Regions from separate parts of the Chromobacterium sp. IIBBL 290-4 genome, predicted to be linked through region 2. Evidence: predicted binding sites of a transcription regulator. Region 2 holds the regulator's gene; the other holds the start of a gene.

Region 1 (7,965 bases), 2.4 Mb from region 2:
GATCCGTTGTCTATCGCGGCGCGAGTTCTTCGACTCCAGCGCTTGGCGCAACCAGGCGGACTTGATCCTGTGCAGCGAAATCCTGCACGACGACCGCGACTACGGCATGTTCGAGTGGCTGAGCGGCTGCGGCACCTTACGGCTGGGCCTGGATGACGCCGCGGCCGGGCGGCTGGCCAAGGACATGCGCCGGCTGCAAGGCGAAGCGGCGTTCGCCGCCCGCGAGGATGGCTACCGCCGCGCCGGCGACTGGCTGGTAGCCGAGGGCTGGCTGCTGCCGTTGTCGCACGAACAGGTGGGACATAGCGCCAGCCCGCAACTGGCCGGCCTGCAGCTGGGCGGCAACGGCTGGACCGATTTCTCCGGCCTGTGGCTGCGCGCTTGACGGCGATCAAGCAGGCACTCGATTGACACTTGAATCCGCGCGGAGCGCCCTTATCTCCGACCATAAGACGGCAACCGCCGTAAGCCACTGAAACGAAAGGAGAAGCAAATGAGCATATTGCCTGCCCGCCATAGCCTGTTTGACGAATTTTTCCGCGATTTCACCCCGGGTTTCTTTATCAAACCGCTGCATGGCGACGCGCTGCCTTCGCAGATCAAGATGGATGTTAAGGAAACCGGCGAGGCTTATCTGGTGGAGGCCGAACTGCCCGGCGTAGGCAAAGAAAACATCCATGTCGAGATCGACGGTCCGCTGGTGACGATCAAGGCCGAGGTCAAGCAGGTCGACGAATCGAACAAGGATGAGCAGAAGCTGCGCAGCGAGCGTTACTACGGCCTGGTATCGCGCAGCTTCCAGCTGCCGCAAGACATCGACCGCGAAACCTCTTCCGCCAAGTATGAAAACGGCGTGCTGAGCCTGACGCTACCGAAACGTCGCGGCGGCGGCGCGGGGCAAAGGCTGCGGATCGAATAAGCGCCTCTATCGGCCATAAAAAACGCACCGGGGCACCGGTGCGTTTTTCATTCCGGAAAGAGGCGGGCGATACAGCGTCCCCTCTCCCCAACCCCTCTCCCGCGGGGGAGAGGGGCTGTCCCCCAAATATTGCGGCTGTCTGCAAAACACCCTGCATGCCGGTCGTCAACCCTGCGGGAGGCCGCTCGCGCAGGGTGGAAGCCCCCAGAGGCGTGCCGCCTTACGCTTGGCTAGATGGCGGAACGCCCCGGCAAGCCGAGGCTTCCGCCCTACCAAAGCCCGTAGCGCGGGTTGGCCGCCAGGCCATACCCGCGAGCCACGCAAACCACGAGAGCCACGCGGATCAAGCCAGGATCTTGGACACGATCTCGTACACGTCCTTGGACAGCTCGGCCTTGGCCATGCGCTCCAGTTCGGCGCGCATCAGCGCCTGGCGGGACGGCTCCAGTTTCTTCAGGCGGCGGAAAGCGCGGGTCAGGCCGCTGGCGCCTTGCGAGTTGATCGGGTCCAGTTCCAGGATGCGATCGGCCAGGAAACGGTAGCCGCTGCCGTCCGCCGCGTGGAAATGGAAGGCATTGGCGCCGAAAGCGCCCAGCAGCGAACGCACCTTGTTCGGGTTGCGGATGCTGAAAGCCGGGTGCTGCAAGGCCGCTTCCACATGCTGCAGCGTGCCGTCCAGCTGGCTGCTGCCGATCAGCATGAAGAACTTGTCCATCACCAGCGCCTCGTCGTTCCAGCGCGAGGCGAAGGCGGTGAAGCACTCGTCGCGCTCTTCGCCGTCGCGGTCGCGCAGCGCCAGCAGCGCGCCCATCTGGTCGGTCATATTGTCCGCTTCCAGGCATTGCTTGGCGGCCAGTTCCGCCGGCCAGGCGTCGTCCAGACGGTTCAACATCCACAGGGCGCGGTTCTTCAGCGCGCGCTTGCCGGAATCCTGCGCCTTGTATTCGCGGGTGAGGTTGAGCTCGTAAGCTTCGCGCCATTCGCCGCGCAGCGCTTGCGAGAGCTGATCCAGCACGAACTCGCGCACCAGATGGATGATGCCCGGATCGGCGACATCGACCATTTCCAGGATTTCGCTTTCGGTCGGCAAAGTCAGCATCAAGGCCTTGAAGGCCGGATCCAGGCTATGGTTCTTCAGCACCGAGCGGAAGGCGCCGATGAACACTTCCGACAGCTTCAGCTCGCGGCCGGCCGCCGCCTCGTCTATCAGTTGCTTGAACAGACGCTCGGCGAAAGTCTGGCCGGCCTCCCAGCGGCAGAAACTGTCGCTATCGTTGGCCATCAGGAATACCAGCTGGTCGTCGCGCCAGTCGTACTCCAGCTTCACCGGCGCGGAGAAGCCGCGCAGCAGCGACGGCACCGGCTCGGCCGGGATGTCGATGAAGGTGAAGCTTTGCTCGGCGGACTTGACGTCCAGCACGCGCGAAGTGCCCGCGGCCTCAGCCTCGCCAGCCAGACGCAGCGGCAGATCCTTGCCGTCCGCGCCCACCAGGCCCAGGGTCAGCGGGATGTGGAAGGGCTGCTTGCTCTCCTGTCCCGGCGTGGCCGGGCAGCTTTGCTTCACCGTCAGCGTGTAGCTTTGCTCGGCGGCGTTGTAGCTGGAGGAGACGGACAGGCGCGGCGTGCCGGCCTGGCTATACCACAGCGCGAACTGGGCCAGGTCCACATCATTGGCGTCCGCCATCGCCGCGCGGAAATCGTCGCAGGTGACCGCCTGGCCGTCATGGCGCTTGAAGTACAGGTCCATGCCCTTGCGGAAGCCCTCGCGGCCCAGCAAGGTTTCGTACATCCGCACCACTTCCGCGCCCTTCTCGTACACGGTCATGGTGTAGAAGTTGTTCATCTCGATATAGCTGTCCGGGCGGATCGGGTGCGCGGTCGGGCCGGCGTCTTCCGGGAACTGCGCCATGCGCAGGCCCTTGACGTCGTCGATGCGTTTCACCGCGCGGCTGTAAATGTCGGCGCTGAATTCCTGATCGCGGTAGACGGTCAGGCCTTCCTTCAAACTCAGCTGGAACCAGTCGCGGCAGGTGACGCGGTTGCCGGTCCAGTTGTGGAAGTATTCGTGGCCGATCACCGCTTCGATGTCTTCGAAGTCGGTGTCGGTGGCGGTGTCCTGACGGGCCAACACATACTTGGTGTTGAAGATGTTGAGGCCCTTGTTTTCCATCGCGCCCATATTGAAGTCGCCGACCGCGACGATCATATAGATGTCCAGGTCGTATTCCAGGCCGAAACGCTCCTCGTCCCACTTCATCGAGTGCTTGACCGACTCCATCGCGTGCGCGGTCTTGTCCTGATCGGCCGGCTCGGTCCAGATTTCCAGCGCCACTTCGCGGCCGCGCATGGTGATGAACTTGTCTTTCAGCGCCACCAGCTTGCCGGCCACCAGCGCGAACAGATAGGAAGGCTTGCGGTAGGGATCCACCCACTTAACCCAGTGGCGCTTCTTGTCCACCATGCCTTCGCCCACCTTGTTGCCGTTGGACAACAGCACCGGGTACTTTTGCTTGTCGGCCTTGATGGTGGTGGTGAACTTGGCCATCACGTCAGGACGGTCCAGGTAATAAGTGATCTTGCGGAAACCTTCCGGCTCGCACTGGGTGAACAGATTGCCGTTGGAGGCGTAGAAGCCCATCAGGCTGCTGTTGCTGGCCGGGTCCAGTTCGGTTTCCACTTCCAGGATGAAGCTGTCCGGCACGCCGGACACGGTCAGCACATCCTCGGCCAGGCTGAAGCGGCTGCCGTCCAGCTTTTCGCCGTCCAGCGCCACGGCCACCAGCTTGGCGCTGCCGTCCAGCTTCAGGTCGGCGGCGGTCGATTGGCCATTGCGGTTGATCACCAGCCGCGATTGCACGCGGGTGGCTTCGTCTTCGATGTCGAACACCAGATCGACGCGGTCGATCAGGAAGGCCGGGGCCTGGTAATCCTTGCGGTACTTCACTTCCGGCTGTTGGGCCATGCGTGTCTCCTTCGGTCCGGCTCGTGGCCGGTCTCATTCATAGACAGAACGGCGCCGGATCGGCGCCCTTCTTTATCGTTCTGATTCGCCTCAGCGATTTGCGATCCACTTGCCGCCTTCCGGCAGCAGCTTCAGGCGGCAGGTATCTTCCGGCGCGGCCTGCAGCGTCACTTCGAAGCTCATCAGCTCGTCGCGGCGGAAGGCGTGCAGCTTGATCTTGTCGCCGGCGGCGCGGCGGGCGATCTGCTTGTCCAGATCGACAGCCTTCAGCTTGTCCACCGCCACCACCACGTCGCCGCCAGACAGGCCGGCAGCCTGGGCCGCGCCGCCATCCAGCACATGGGTCAGCTTGACGCCGGCGGCCTCGGCCGCGCCGCGCGCGCCTAGGGTCAGCGGCGCCGGCTTGCCGGCGAAGGCGTCCACCACGCCGCCGCGATCAGACGCGCCCTGGCCGGCTTCAAACTTCAATTCGATGCCCTGGCTGGCCAGCAGTTCCGCCAACGGCAGGTCCTGCGTGCTGCGCAAGGCCAGATCGAAGAAAGGCTTGAGCTTGAGGCCGGTGGTTTCGATGGCGATCTTTTCCCACTCGTCTTCTTGCAGGCCCTTGCCGTCGGCCAGCCACTTGGCCCACAAGGCGCGCATCACGTCATCCAGAGACTGCTTGCCCTTGCTGTCGCGGCGGATCAGCAGGTCCAGCGCCAGCGCGGCCAGCGAGCCCTTGGTGTAATAGCTGACGATGCTGTTGGGGCTGTTTTCGTCCTGGCGGTAGTACTTGGTCCAGGCCTCGAAGCTCGACTGCTCCAGCGTCTGCTTCATTCTGCCCGCGCCGCGTTGCACGCCGGTGATGGTTTCGGCCAACAGGCCCAGATAGCGCTTCTCGTCGATCAGGCCGCTGCGCACCAGCGCCAAATCGTCGTAATAGGAGGTGATGCCTTCGAAGGCCCACAGCAGCCGGGTCATGCCCTCGCGGTTCAGATCGTACGGCACAAACGCCGCCGGCTTCATCCGCTTGACGTTCCAGCTGTGGAAGTATTCGTGGCTGATCAGGCCCAGCAGCTTCAGATAGCCGTCGCTGATCTCGGCCGCGCCCGGCGCCGGCAGGTCGTCGCGATTGGCCACCAGCGCGGTGGAGGCGCGATGCTCCAGACCGCCGTAGATGTCCTTGCCGACAAACAGCATGAACACGTAACGGTCGAACGGCGCCGGCTCGCCGAACAGCTTGATCTGGTATTCGCAGATCTTCTTGGTGTCTTCGGCCAGGCGCTTCAGATCGGCCTGGAAGCGGCCGGAGACGACGAATTCGTGCGGCACGCCGCAGGCCTTGAAGCTGACCTTGTGGAAATCGCCCAGCTCCACCGGGTGATCGATCAGTTCGTCATAGTTGGCCGCGCGGTAAGCGCCGAAGCCGCTCTTTTTCTTGACGTCCGCTGCCGGCAGGCTGGTGGCGACTTTCCAATCGGCATAGGCCTTGCCTTCCGGCGCGTGTATCTCCACCGCGCAGGGCTCGTTCTCATAGCCCTCCGCCGCCAGAAACACGCTGGTGCCGTTGAAGAAGCCGCGCTCGGCGTCCAGATAGGCGCCGCGCACCGACAGGTCGAACGCATACACTTGATAGCGCAGCGTCAGCGCGCCCTTGGCCGGCTCAGCCTGCCAACGGTTCTTTTCCAGCTGACGCACGGCGACTGCCTTGCCTGCCGATTCAGCCGACAACTGGATGATGTGCCTGGAAAATTCACGGATCATATAACTTCCGGGAATCCACGTCGGCAAGAAAAACACCTGGCCATTTTTGGCTGGATGCAAAACAGTGGCGGAAACCTCGAACAGGTGCGCCTCCGGCGAAACCGGGCGCAGAGAATAGCTAACGGGGGGGACTGTGTTCATGATCTGCCTGCAAGCGTTGCAAAACTTGATGATTTTAGCATTTCCGCGAGTTTCGCGGCACGACTCATGGCGTATTGATCCATATCAATAAGACTTGTCTGCATGCCAATACAATTGCATCGAGTGGCAATATGGACTGTCATATCGCCATCCGTGAAGTCAAGCAAGAAAGGACATACTAGGACCGCGGCATGCCGCCATGCAACTGGCTTGAAAAAGCCAATTGATCTAGAATTGCGGCATTCTAAAAAAGGTTTTTGGTGCTGTCGAAAAGGCTTGGAAGCTGCTAATACAGACATCAAAGCTTATCGATACAGGTCAAGCACTCCTTGCCTTTTACGTTCGGTTCCCGCGACCTGGGCCACCCTGTCGAGATTGGGATGCAGGGCCAAAGTTCAAGTCGCCATGGTTTGTCTGTTCTGAGTTAGCAACCTTGGAGAAAACCTTAATGGATACGCAACCCACTTATAACTATAAGGTGGTGCGCCAATTTGCCATCATGACCGTTGTTTGGGGCATTGTCGGCATGTTGGTGGGCGTCATTATCGCGGCCCAGCTGGTGTGGCCGGAGCTCAATTTCGGGCCCTGGTTCCACTTTGGCCGCCTGCGCCCGCTGCACACCAACGCCGTCATCTTCGCCTTCGGCGGCTGCGGCCTCTTCGCCACCTCCTACTACGTGGTGCAACGCACCTGTAACGTGCGCCTGATCTCCGACAAGCTGGCCGCCTTCACCTTCTGGATGTGGCAATTGATCATCGTGCTGGCCGCCATCACGCTGCCGCTGGGCATCACCTTCGGCAAGGAATACGCCGAACTGGAATGGCCGATCAAGCTGATGATCGCCGTCACCTGGGTGGTGTACGCCATCGTGTTCTTCGGCACCATCGCCATCCGAAAGGTCAAGCACATCTACGTGGCCAACTGGTTCTACGGCGCCTTCATCCTGGCGGTGGCCTTGCTGCACATCGTCAACTCCGCCTTCATTCCGGTGACGCTGACCAAGTCCTACTCGGTTTACGCCGGCGCGGTCGACGCGATGGTGCAATGGTGGTACGGCCACAACGCCGTGGGTTTCTTCCTGACCGCAGCCTTCCTGGGCATGATGTACTACTTCGTTCCCAAGCAAGCGGGCCGTCCGGTTTACTCCTATCGTCTGTCCGTGGTGCACTTCTGGGCGCTGATCTTCACTTACATGTGGGCCGGCCCTCACCACTTGCACTACACCGCTCTGCCCGACTGGACCCAATCCATCGGCATGGTGTTTTCGCTGATCCTGCTGGCGCCTAGCTGGGGCGGCATGATCAACGGCATCATGACCCTGTCCGGCGCCTGGCATAAGCTGCGCACCGACCCGGTGCTGAAGTTCCTGGTGGTTTCGCTGTCGTTCTACGGCATGTCCACCTTTGAAGGCCCGATGATGTCGATCAAGACCGTCAACGCGCTGTCCCACTACACCGACTGGACCATCGGCCACGTGCACTCCGGCGCGCTGGGCTGGGTGGGCTTCATCACCATCGGCTCGATGTACTACCTGATCCCGCGCCTGTTCGGCCGCGAATCCATGCACAGCGTCAAGCTGATCGAGGCGCACTTCTGGCTCGCCACCGTCGGCGTGGTGCTGTATATCGCCGCGCTGTGGATTTCCGGCGTGACCCAGGGCCTGATGTGGCGCGCGCTGAACGCAGACGGCACTTTGACCTATGCCTTCGTTGAAGCCGTCAAAGCCAGCTATCCGTACTATTTCGTGCGCTTCCTGGGCGGTTCCCTGTACCTGCTGGGCATGCTGCTGATGGCTTACAACACCTTCCGCACCGTCTCCTCCGGCCGCGCCGTGGATGCCAAGATCCCGGCCATCACCGCTGAAGCTCACTAAGGAGGCGAAGGAAAAATCATGGACAAAATCCAGAAACTGATCGAAGAACATGTGGGTTGGCTGATCGTGCTGACCCTGCTGGTGGTCAGCGTGGCCGGCCTGGTGGAAATCCTGCCGCTGGCCTTCCAGAAATCGGTGACCGAGCCGGTGGCCGGCGTCAAGCCCTACACCGCGCTGCAGCTGGCGGGCCGCGACATCTACATCCGCGAAGGCTGCTACAACTGCCACTCGCAGATGATCCGCCCGTTCCGCGCCGAAACCGAACGCTACGGCCACTACTCCGTCGCCGGCGAATCGGTGTACGACCACCCGTTCCAATGGGGCTCC
Region 2 (7,965 bases):
TGGCGAACGCCGGGTATTGGAAGACATTTCGGTAGACATCGCCGACGGCGAGTTCGTGGTCATCGTCGGCCCGTCCGGCTGCGGCAAGTCCACCTTGCTGCGCATGGTGGCCGGGCTGGAAAGCACCGAGGAGGGCGAGATCCGCATCGGCGAGCGCCTGGTCAACCTGCTGGAAGCCAAGGATCGAGACATCGCCATGGTGTTCCAGAACTATGCCCTCTATCCGCACATGACGGTGGCGGAGAACATGGGCTACGCGCTCAAGCTCAAAGGCTTGAGCAAGGCCGAGATCATGGAGCGGGTGCTGAAAGTGGCCACGGTGCTGGAGCTGGACAAGCTGCTGTCCCGCACGCCGCGCGAGCTGTCCGGCGGCCAGCGCCAGCGCGTGGCCATGGGCCGCGCCATCGTGCGCGAGCCGGCGGTGTTCCTGTTCGACGAGCCGCTGTCCAATCTGGACGCCAAGCTGCGCGGCCAGATGCGGCTGGAAATCCAGCGCCTGCATCGCCGCCTGGCCACCACCAGCCTGTACGTCACCCACGACCAGGTGGAGGCGATGACGCTGGCCGACCGCGTCATCGTGCTGAACAAGGGCCATGTGGAGCAGATAGGCGCGCCGGACGAGATTTACGACCGGCCAGCCACCACCTTCGTCGCCACCTTCATGGGCTCGCCGGGGATGAATCTGTTCGACGCCGCCGTGGATGGTGAGGGCAGCCGCCTGCAACTGGGCGACGGCGTGTCTTTGCCATTGGCCGCGGCGAATCCGGCGCTGGCCGGCCGCAAACTGACAGTGGGCATCCGCCCCGAGCATCTGCGCCTGGCCGGCGATGGCGAAGCGTCGTTGAGCCTGCGGGTGGACAGCATAGAGATGCTGGGCGCCGATAATTATGTCTACGGCCTGCTGGCCGGGCAGAATGTGGTGGCGCGGCTGGCCCATGGCCACCGGCCCGAGCCGGGCAGCCGGCTGGAAGTGACGGTGCGGCCGGAGTGGCTGCACCTGTTTGACGCGGAAACACAAGGGAGAATCGCATATGCCGCAGCAGAATAAGCAAGCCTGGCCGTATCCAGAGGCGGTCGCCCACCGCGGCGGCGGCACGCTGGCGCCGGAAAACACCATCGCCGGCTTCCGCGAAGGCGTGCGTTACGGCTATCGCGGAGCCGAGTGCGACGTCAAGCTGTCGGCCGACAATGTCTGCTTCCTGCTGCACGACGACACCGTGGACCGCACCAGCAACGGCAAGGGCGAGGCCAAGCTGAAAACCATGGCCGAGCTGTCGCAACTGGACGCCGGCGGCTGGAAAGGCGCGGCCTATGCCGGCGAAGCGCTGCCGACGCTGGACAATGTGGCGGCCTATTGCCGGGCGCAGAACATGCTGCTGAATATCGAAATCAAGCCCTGCCCGGGACGTTTCGAGGAGACCGGCCGCATCGTCGCGCAGGAAACGGCGCGGCTGTGGCAGGGCGCGCTTGTGCTGCCGCTGCTGTCTTCGTTCGAGATAGACGCGCTGCGCGCCGCCAAGGCCGCCGTGCCGGCGCTGCCGCGCGCCTTCCTGTGCGAGGAGCTTCCGGCCGATTGGCGCGCCATTCTGGAGGAGCTGGACTGCGTGGCCTTGCACTGCGACCATAAAACGCTGACCGAGGCGCTGGCGCGCGAGGTCAAGCAGGCTGGCTATCAGCTGCTGTGCTACACCGTCAACGAGCTGGCGCGCGCCAAGACGCTGCGCGAGTGGGGCGTGGACAGCGTCTGCACCGACCGCGTCGATCTGTTGGCGCCGCAGCGACCCTTATTGGAGCAATAAGCGAAACAATATGAATGGGCAAATGATTGAATGGCTGGGCCTGCTGGCGGGCTGTCTGACTACGATCTCTTTCTTGCCGCAGGTGCTGCGGGTGTGGCGCACGCGGTCGGTGGACGACATCTCGCTGGGCATGTATCTGCTGTTCGTCGCCGGCGTCGCCTTGTGGCTGACTTATGGTTTGCTGTCGCACGCGCTGCCGGTGATCGTCGCCAATGGCGTGACGCTGGTGTTGTCCGGCTCGGTGCTGGCGATGAAGCTGCGTTACCGCCGGCGGGGCTAGCCAAGCCGGCTGATGGAATGCAAAATCCGCTGCGAGCCAGCGGGTTTTGTTTTGTCGAGCGGGCGCTCAGACGGTGAAGCGGGTAGCCACGCCCATCAGCCGTTGCGAGATCGACTGCAGCTCGCTGGCGGTGGCGACGCTGTCCTTTACCGCCTGGGTGTTCTGCTCGGACATTCTCGACACCTGCTCCACATTCTGCGCCAGCAATTGGCTGGCCGAGCTTTGCTCCTGCAGCGAGGTCATGATCTGGGTGATGCTGCTGGTCACATCCTCCACGCAATGGCGGATATTGTGCATGCTGTCGCCGGCCGCCTGGGTGCGTTGCTGCCCGGCCATGATGGCTTGCATGCCCACTTGCATGCTGCTGGTGCCTTTCTGCGCCGCGTTCTGGATGGCGCAGACGATGGTGCTGATCTCGGTGGTGGACAAGGCGGTGCGCTCCGCCAGTTTTCTCACCTCGTCGGCCACCACGGCGAAGCCGCGGCCCATTTCGCCGGCGCGGGCCGCTTCGATGGCGGCGTTCAGCGCCAAGAGATTGGTCTGGTCGGCCACGTCGCGGATCACATCGACGATGCCGGCGATGGTTTGCGATTGCTGGCTCAAATCGTTGATGGTGTCCGATACCGACGACACGTCGCGGACGATGCCGTCCATGCTGGCCGAGGTGGCGTCTATCACCTTGTCGCCGTCGTCGGACTGGTCCGCGGCGTTGCGCGACAGCTTGCGGGCATGCTCGGACTGTTCGGCGCTGACCGACAGGCTGGTGCTCAGCTCTTCTATCGAAGCCGCCATGCTGGAGGCCGCCTCATGCTGCCGGGCGCTGCTGTCGGCTATGCTTTGCGAGCTCTGCGCCATCTCGTCCGCGGCCTGGTTCACTTCGCGCGCGGTTTCCACCATTTGCGAGACGGTGTCCCTGAGCTGGCTGCGCATCTGGCTGATCGTGGCCAGCAAGCTGCTTTCATCCCTGTCGCGCAGCTCTATCCGCGTGTCCAGCCGCCCGGAGGCGATTTGCGCCACCACTTCCTGCACATAGAAGGGCTCGCCGCCCAGCTGCAGGGTGATGGACAGATACAGCTGATGGAACAGGAAGATGGCGGCCAGCATGGCGATGACGCCGATGACGATATAGCGGTTGCGCTGTCCGGCGATGCGGTCTATCCGCTCCTGCAAGAGCTGGTCCAGCTGCTTCAGGCCGACGGCGATATAGGCGGAAACGGCTTGCGCGCTTTGCGCGCTATGGCCGGAAATTTTCAGGCCGCTGGCGCCGGTTTTGCCGGCTACGGCGTCATCGATGGATGCGCCGTGGCTTTTCTGGATGTCGGCCAACTGCGCGCCAAGCGGCGCCAGCTCATTCTTCAAGGCGCTGTTGTAAGCCACCGCTTTGCCGATGTCGCTGGCCAGGCCGTCGCTCATCTCCGCTATCAGCGGCCGCAGCTCGACCAGGCGGTCGCGCTGGGCGGGATCCAGGGCTTGGTTGGCCGAAGGCAGCGCGGCGATGGCGTTGGCTTCGCCTATGTGCGAGATCAGCGTGGTGAGCTTGCTGGTGGCGGCATCCATCAAATAATAGCTGTCGATGTCGGGGTCCAGCGTCAGGTTGGAGTTGTCGCTGATCACGCCGATCAGATTGTTCAGCTTGTCGCTGAAGTCGCCGTAGGCGGCGATGCGTTGCGCCGCTTTCTGGGCGCCGCCCTGCCGCAGTTTGTCCCATGAGGCGCTGGCGTCTTTCCAGGCGCTGTCGCTGGCGAGGTCGGCGCCGATCTTGTCATTGGCCGCTTTCAGCGCCTGCCATTGCGATTCCAGCTGCTGGGCCGCGGCCGGCAGGGCGCTTTTGGCCTGGGCGTCGCCCAGCGCGGCCAGCACGGCGGTTTCCTGAGTTTGCTGGTTTTGCGCCAGCAGGCCGGTCAGGGGCTGCATATAAGCCACGCCGACCCTTTCCTTGGCGGTGGACTCGATATTGTCCTGATTGCTGCGATACAGGCCGTATACCAGATAAAGCAGCGCGATGGCGATAACCAGGCCGATCAGGGCGAAACGCTTGGGGTAGCTAAGGCGCTGCATCAGGCGGACGATGGGGGTGGTCATGGCAGGCTCCTTCCAGCGGCTAGTCCTTCGCCGCAACCGGAATGATGCGAAGCAAGGTGATTCGCTATTCACTGTATGAGTGAATTTGCTTAAGGCAAGAGAAAATCATATCGCGCCGGATAATGGCGAATTTTTGCCATATTCCGGTAGAACGCGCGCGGAGCGGCCAAGTGAAGGCGGGAAGGCGCCAGCCGGCGGGAAGGCCGGCTGGCTGGGGAGGCTTAGATCGTTTTGGAGTAGCGCGCGTGGGTTTGGCGCTCGCGCAGATGGCGATCGAATAGCATGGCGATATTGCGGATCAGGAAGCGGCCTTTGGGCATCACCATCAGGAAGTCGCCGTCGAAGTCGAGCAGGCCTTCTTGCTGGAATTCGCGGATCTTGGGCATCTCGGCGGCGAAGTACTGCGCGAAATTGATGCCGTGGATTTCCTCAAGCGCCTCCACCGACAAGGCGAACCGGCACATCAGGCTCTGGATGATGGTTCTGCGCAACACATCGTCGCTATCCAGCGTCAGGCCCCTGGCCACCGGCAAACGGCCTTGGTCGAGCGCGGCGTAATAGTCTTCCAGCGTTTTTTCATTCTGGCTGTAACAGGAGCCGACCTTGCCGATGGAGGACACGCCGAAACCCAGCATGTCGCAGTCGGCATGCGTGGAGTAGCCCTGGAAATTGCGCTGCAGCCGGCCCTGGCGGAGCGCTACGGCCAATTCGTCGTCCGGTTTGGCGAAGTGATCCATGCCGATGAAGACATAGCCGGCATCGGTCAGCATCTTCACCGCGTCTTGCAGGATATCCAGCTTGACCGAGGTAGAGGGCAGCTCCGACTCATTGATGCGCCGCTGCGGCATGAACACGGTGGGCAAGTGAGCGTAGTTGTACAGCGCCAGGCGATCCGGAGAGAGGTTGAGCGCGGTTTCCAAGGTCTGCAGCATGCTGTCGCGGGTTTGCAGCGGCAAGCCGTAAATCAGGTCCAGGCTGACCGATTTGATCCCGGCTTCGCGGCCCGCTTCAATCACCTGGCGGGTCTCTTCCTCGCTTTGCACCCGGTTCACAGCCAGCTGCACTTCGGGGTTGAAATCCTGCACGCCGACGCTGATTCGGTTGAAGCCATATTCTGCCAGCCGGAACATGGTTTCACGTTCTACCTTGCGCGGATCTATCTCAATGGAATATTCTCCGTCACTCATGAATTCGAAATGGGTCTTCAGAATGCCCATTAGTCTTTCGAGCTGAGCGTCGGACAAAAAGGTGGGCGTGCCGCCGCCAAAGTGCAGCTGGATGGCCTTTTCCCTGCCGCCCAGTTGTTCGGCGACCAGCGAGATTTCCTTCTCCAGGTAGTCCAGGTAGCGGTCGGCTTTGGACTTGTCTTTGGTGATGATTTTGTTGCAGGCGCAGTAGTAACAAACGGTGTTGCAAAATGGTATATGAGCGTATAGTGATACGGGTCGGCGGTTAGCGCCAATCTGTCTCTGTTTCAGCTTGTTTTGATAATCGTCAGGGGTAAAACCCGGCAGAAATCGATCCGCAGTCGGGTAGGACGTGTATCGTGGCCCCGATCCTTCGAGACGCTCGATCAGTTGTCGATCGAACTCGAAATGCGCGGGAGAAAAAGGATGGGTGGTTTTCATGTCGTTTTCAGATGGAAAAACTTCTGGTGGACTGGTAAATTTGCGGAAAACTTGTGAATTCCGTATTGATAAGGGTCAAGCTTCACCAGCTTGCAGCAACCAAAGCATGTCAGAACACAATCATTCCACTTTGCAAACGCTGAAAATTTCCTGCTCCAGCTGCAGCTTGCGCGAGCTCTGCTTGCCGGTAGGCTTGAACCGCGAGGAAATGAGTCAGCTCGATACCGTCATCCGCCAGAGCCGCAGGCTCAAGCGCGGCGAATACCTGTTCCGCAGCGGCGAAGGCTTCAAATCGCTGTTCGCCATCCGCACCGGCTTCTTCAAAACCTGCGTGGCGAGCCAGGACGGCCGCGAGCAGGTGACGGGTTTCCTGATGTCCGGCGAGCTGATGGGTCTGGATGGCATTTCCACCAGCAACCACAGCTGCGACGCCATCGCGCTGGAGGACAGCGAAGTCTGCGAGCTGCCGTTCAGCCGCATGGAAAACCTGAGCCGGGACATCCCCAGCCTGCAGCACCATTTCTATCGCCTGATGAGCCGCGAGATCGTCCGCGATCAAAACGTGATGCTTCTGCTCGGCAACATGAAGGCGGAAGAGCGCATCGCCGCCTTCCTGCTCAATCTGTCGCAGCGCTTGTCTACCCGAGGTTTCGCCGCCAACGATTTCATCCTGCGCATGAGCCGGGAAGAGATCGGCAGCTTCCTCGGCCTGAAGCTGGAAACGGTCAGCCGCACGCTGTCCAAGTTCCAGCAGCAGGGCTGGATCACTGTCGACCACAAGCACATCCAGCTGGTCAAGGTGGACGATCTGAAGAACCTGATCTCCGGCTGCATGCACGCGGGCGGGCACTAAACGCCCGATTGGCCGTGTAGCCAGGAAAAGCAGGCTGAGAAGCCTGCTTTTTTTACGTCTGGCTCAGGCGAGGGCGGCGTCGATGCGGGCCTGCAGCGCGGCCAAGCGCGAGGGATCGGGCCAGCCGGGCGGCGTGATGAAGCCGCGCGCGACTTCTTCCCATTGGCCGTCCGCGCGCTCACGCAGCTCCGCGACCAATTGCGGCGCGGCTTGCTCGGCCAGCATGCGGCGCAGTGTGGCCTGATCCTGGGTTTGCTGCGCGGGCAACAAGGCGGGCGAGAGCCAGCGCAGCTTGGGCAGCCAGGCCCAGCGGGCCTCAGGCTGGTTCTGAGGCCAGGCGGTGTCCAGCGGCGCATGCCAGCCGGTCGGGCCTTGGCGGGCAAGGCGGGGCGTGTCGCTGGGATGGAAAGTCCAGCCGGTGAGGCGGGCCATCGACGCGCAGTCCGCAAAGCCTGCCGGCAGCGTGGTTTTGCCATCCGGCTGGCGAGCCAATGCCAACTGTGTGGTTATTTTGGTCGCTTTCATGGCCCAGGCGTCATGCAGGCTGGGGCCGACGCGGGAGGCGGGCGACTCATCCAGTTGCAGGTAGAATTTGCTGGCGGTTTCCAGGTGCAGCGCTTCGCCGTCCAGCCGCAGCAGGAAGTCGAATTCGCCTAGGGTGCGCCGCTCTCTGGATATGACTTTCAGATTTTCGGCGACCCATTCGATGTGCGGCGTCAGGCGAAACCAGAAGGAAAAAAGCTGCTCGGCATATTTTCCCAGGCGGGTGGCGGGCCGGGCGGCCAGCCAGGTTTCCAGTTCGAGCGGATTGTCATCCAGCCGCCTCAGCAAATCCACGCCGTTTGGACCAAGCAGGCGGGCGGGCTCGATGTCCGCGCCGCAGCGCCAGGGGGAGGGCGAGGCGAGCAGGAAAGCCAAATCGCGCACCGCAGGGCGCGCGAAGTCGGCCAGGTCTAGCAGATCAGTTTTCATCCTTTTTCAGGCTGCCGTCCGCCGTTCTTTGAACTTGCTTGTAGAAGCCGCGCAGGATGTCGATTTCCTCGCGCAGCACGCCGGCGCGGTTGAACAGCGCGCGCATGCGGCGCATCAGCCGCTCGCTGTTGCGGCGCTTGAAGTAGCCGATGTCTTCCATGGCCTGGCCCAGGTGGCCGCACATGCCTTCCACCTCGCTTTGGGTGGCCGCTTCGCCCTCGGCGCGCAGGTATTCCACGTCCACCTCGGTATGGCTGAACAGCTCATAGGTCATCACCTGCACCGCCATCGCCAGGTTCAGCGAGAAGTAGTCAGGGTTGCCGGGGATGGTCACCAGGCGGTTGCATTGTT

The links. The regulator FNR, encoded in region 2, switches genes on or off when oxygen is low (the NO sensors DNR and NnrR bind a similar motif). The targets are predictions, from matches to a motif close to TTGATNNNNATCAA.
Region 1: NKT35_RS01870 (M61 family metallopeptidase) is a predicted target of FNR. The motif match lies at 5,840-5,853, and genes of this name have one in related genera.

Annotation. Positions count from the first base shown of each region.
Region 1 covers NZ_CP100128.1:408,047-416,011, forward strand. The annotation lists gene NKT35_RS01855 (ABC transporter substrate-binding protein) at 1-385, shown strand, start outside; gene NKT35_RS01860 (Hsp20/alpha crystallin family protein) at 494-919, shown strand; gene pepN (aminopeptidase N) at 1,263-3,881, opposite strand; gene NKT35_RS01870 (M61 family metallopeptidase) at 3,972-5,765, opposite strand; gene ccoN (cytochrome-c oxidase, cbb3-type subunit I) at 6,214-7,638, shown strand; gene ccoO (cytochrome-c oxidase, cbb3-type subunit II) at 7,657-7,965, shown strand, end outside.
Region 2 covers NZ_CP100128.1:2,786,440-2,794,404, forward strand. The annotation lists gene NKT35_RS12860 (sn-glycerol-3-phosphate import ATP-binding protein UgpC) at 1-1,048, shown strand, start outside; gene ugpQ (glycerophosphodiester phosphodiesterase) at 1,032-1,799, shown strand; gene NKT35_RS12870 (SemiSWEET transporter) at 1,822-2,079, shown strand; gene NKT35_RS12875 (methyl-accepting chemotaxis protein) at 2,146-4,161, opposite strand; gene hemN (oxygen-independent coproporphyrinogen III oxidase) at 4,383-5,789, opposite strand; gene fnr (fumarate/nitrate reduction transcriptional regulator Fnr) at 5,896-6,642, shown strand; gene NKT35_RS12890 (DUF1853 family protein) at 6,706-7,614, opposite strand; gene NKT35_RS12895 (RNA methyltransferase) at 7,604-7,965, opposite strand, start outside.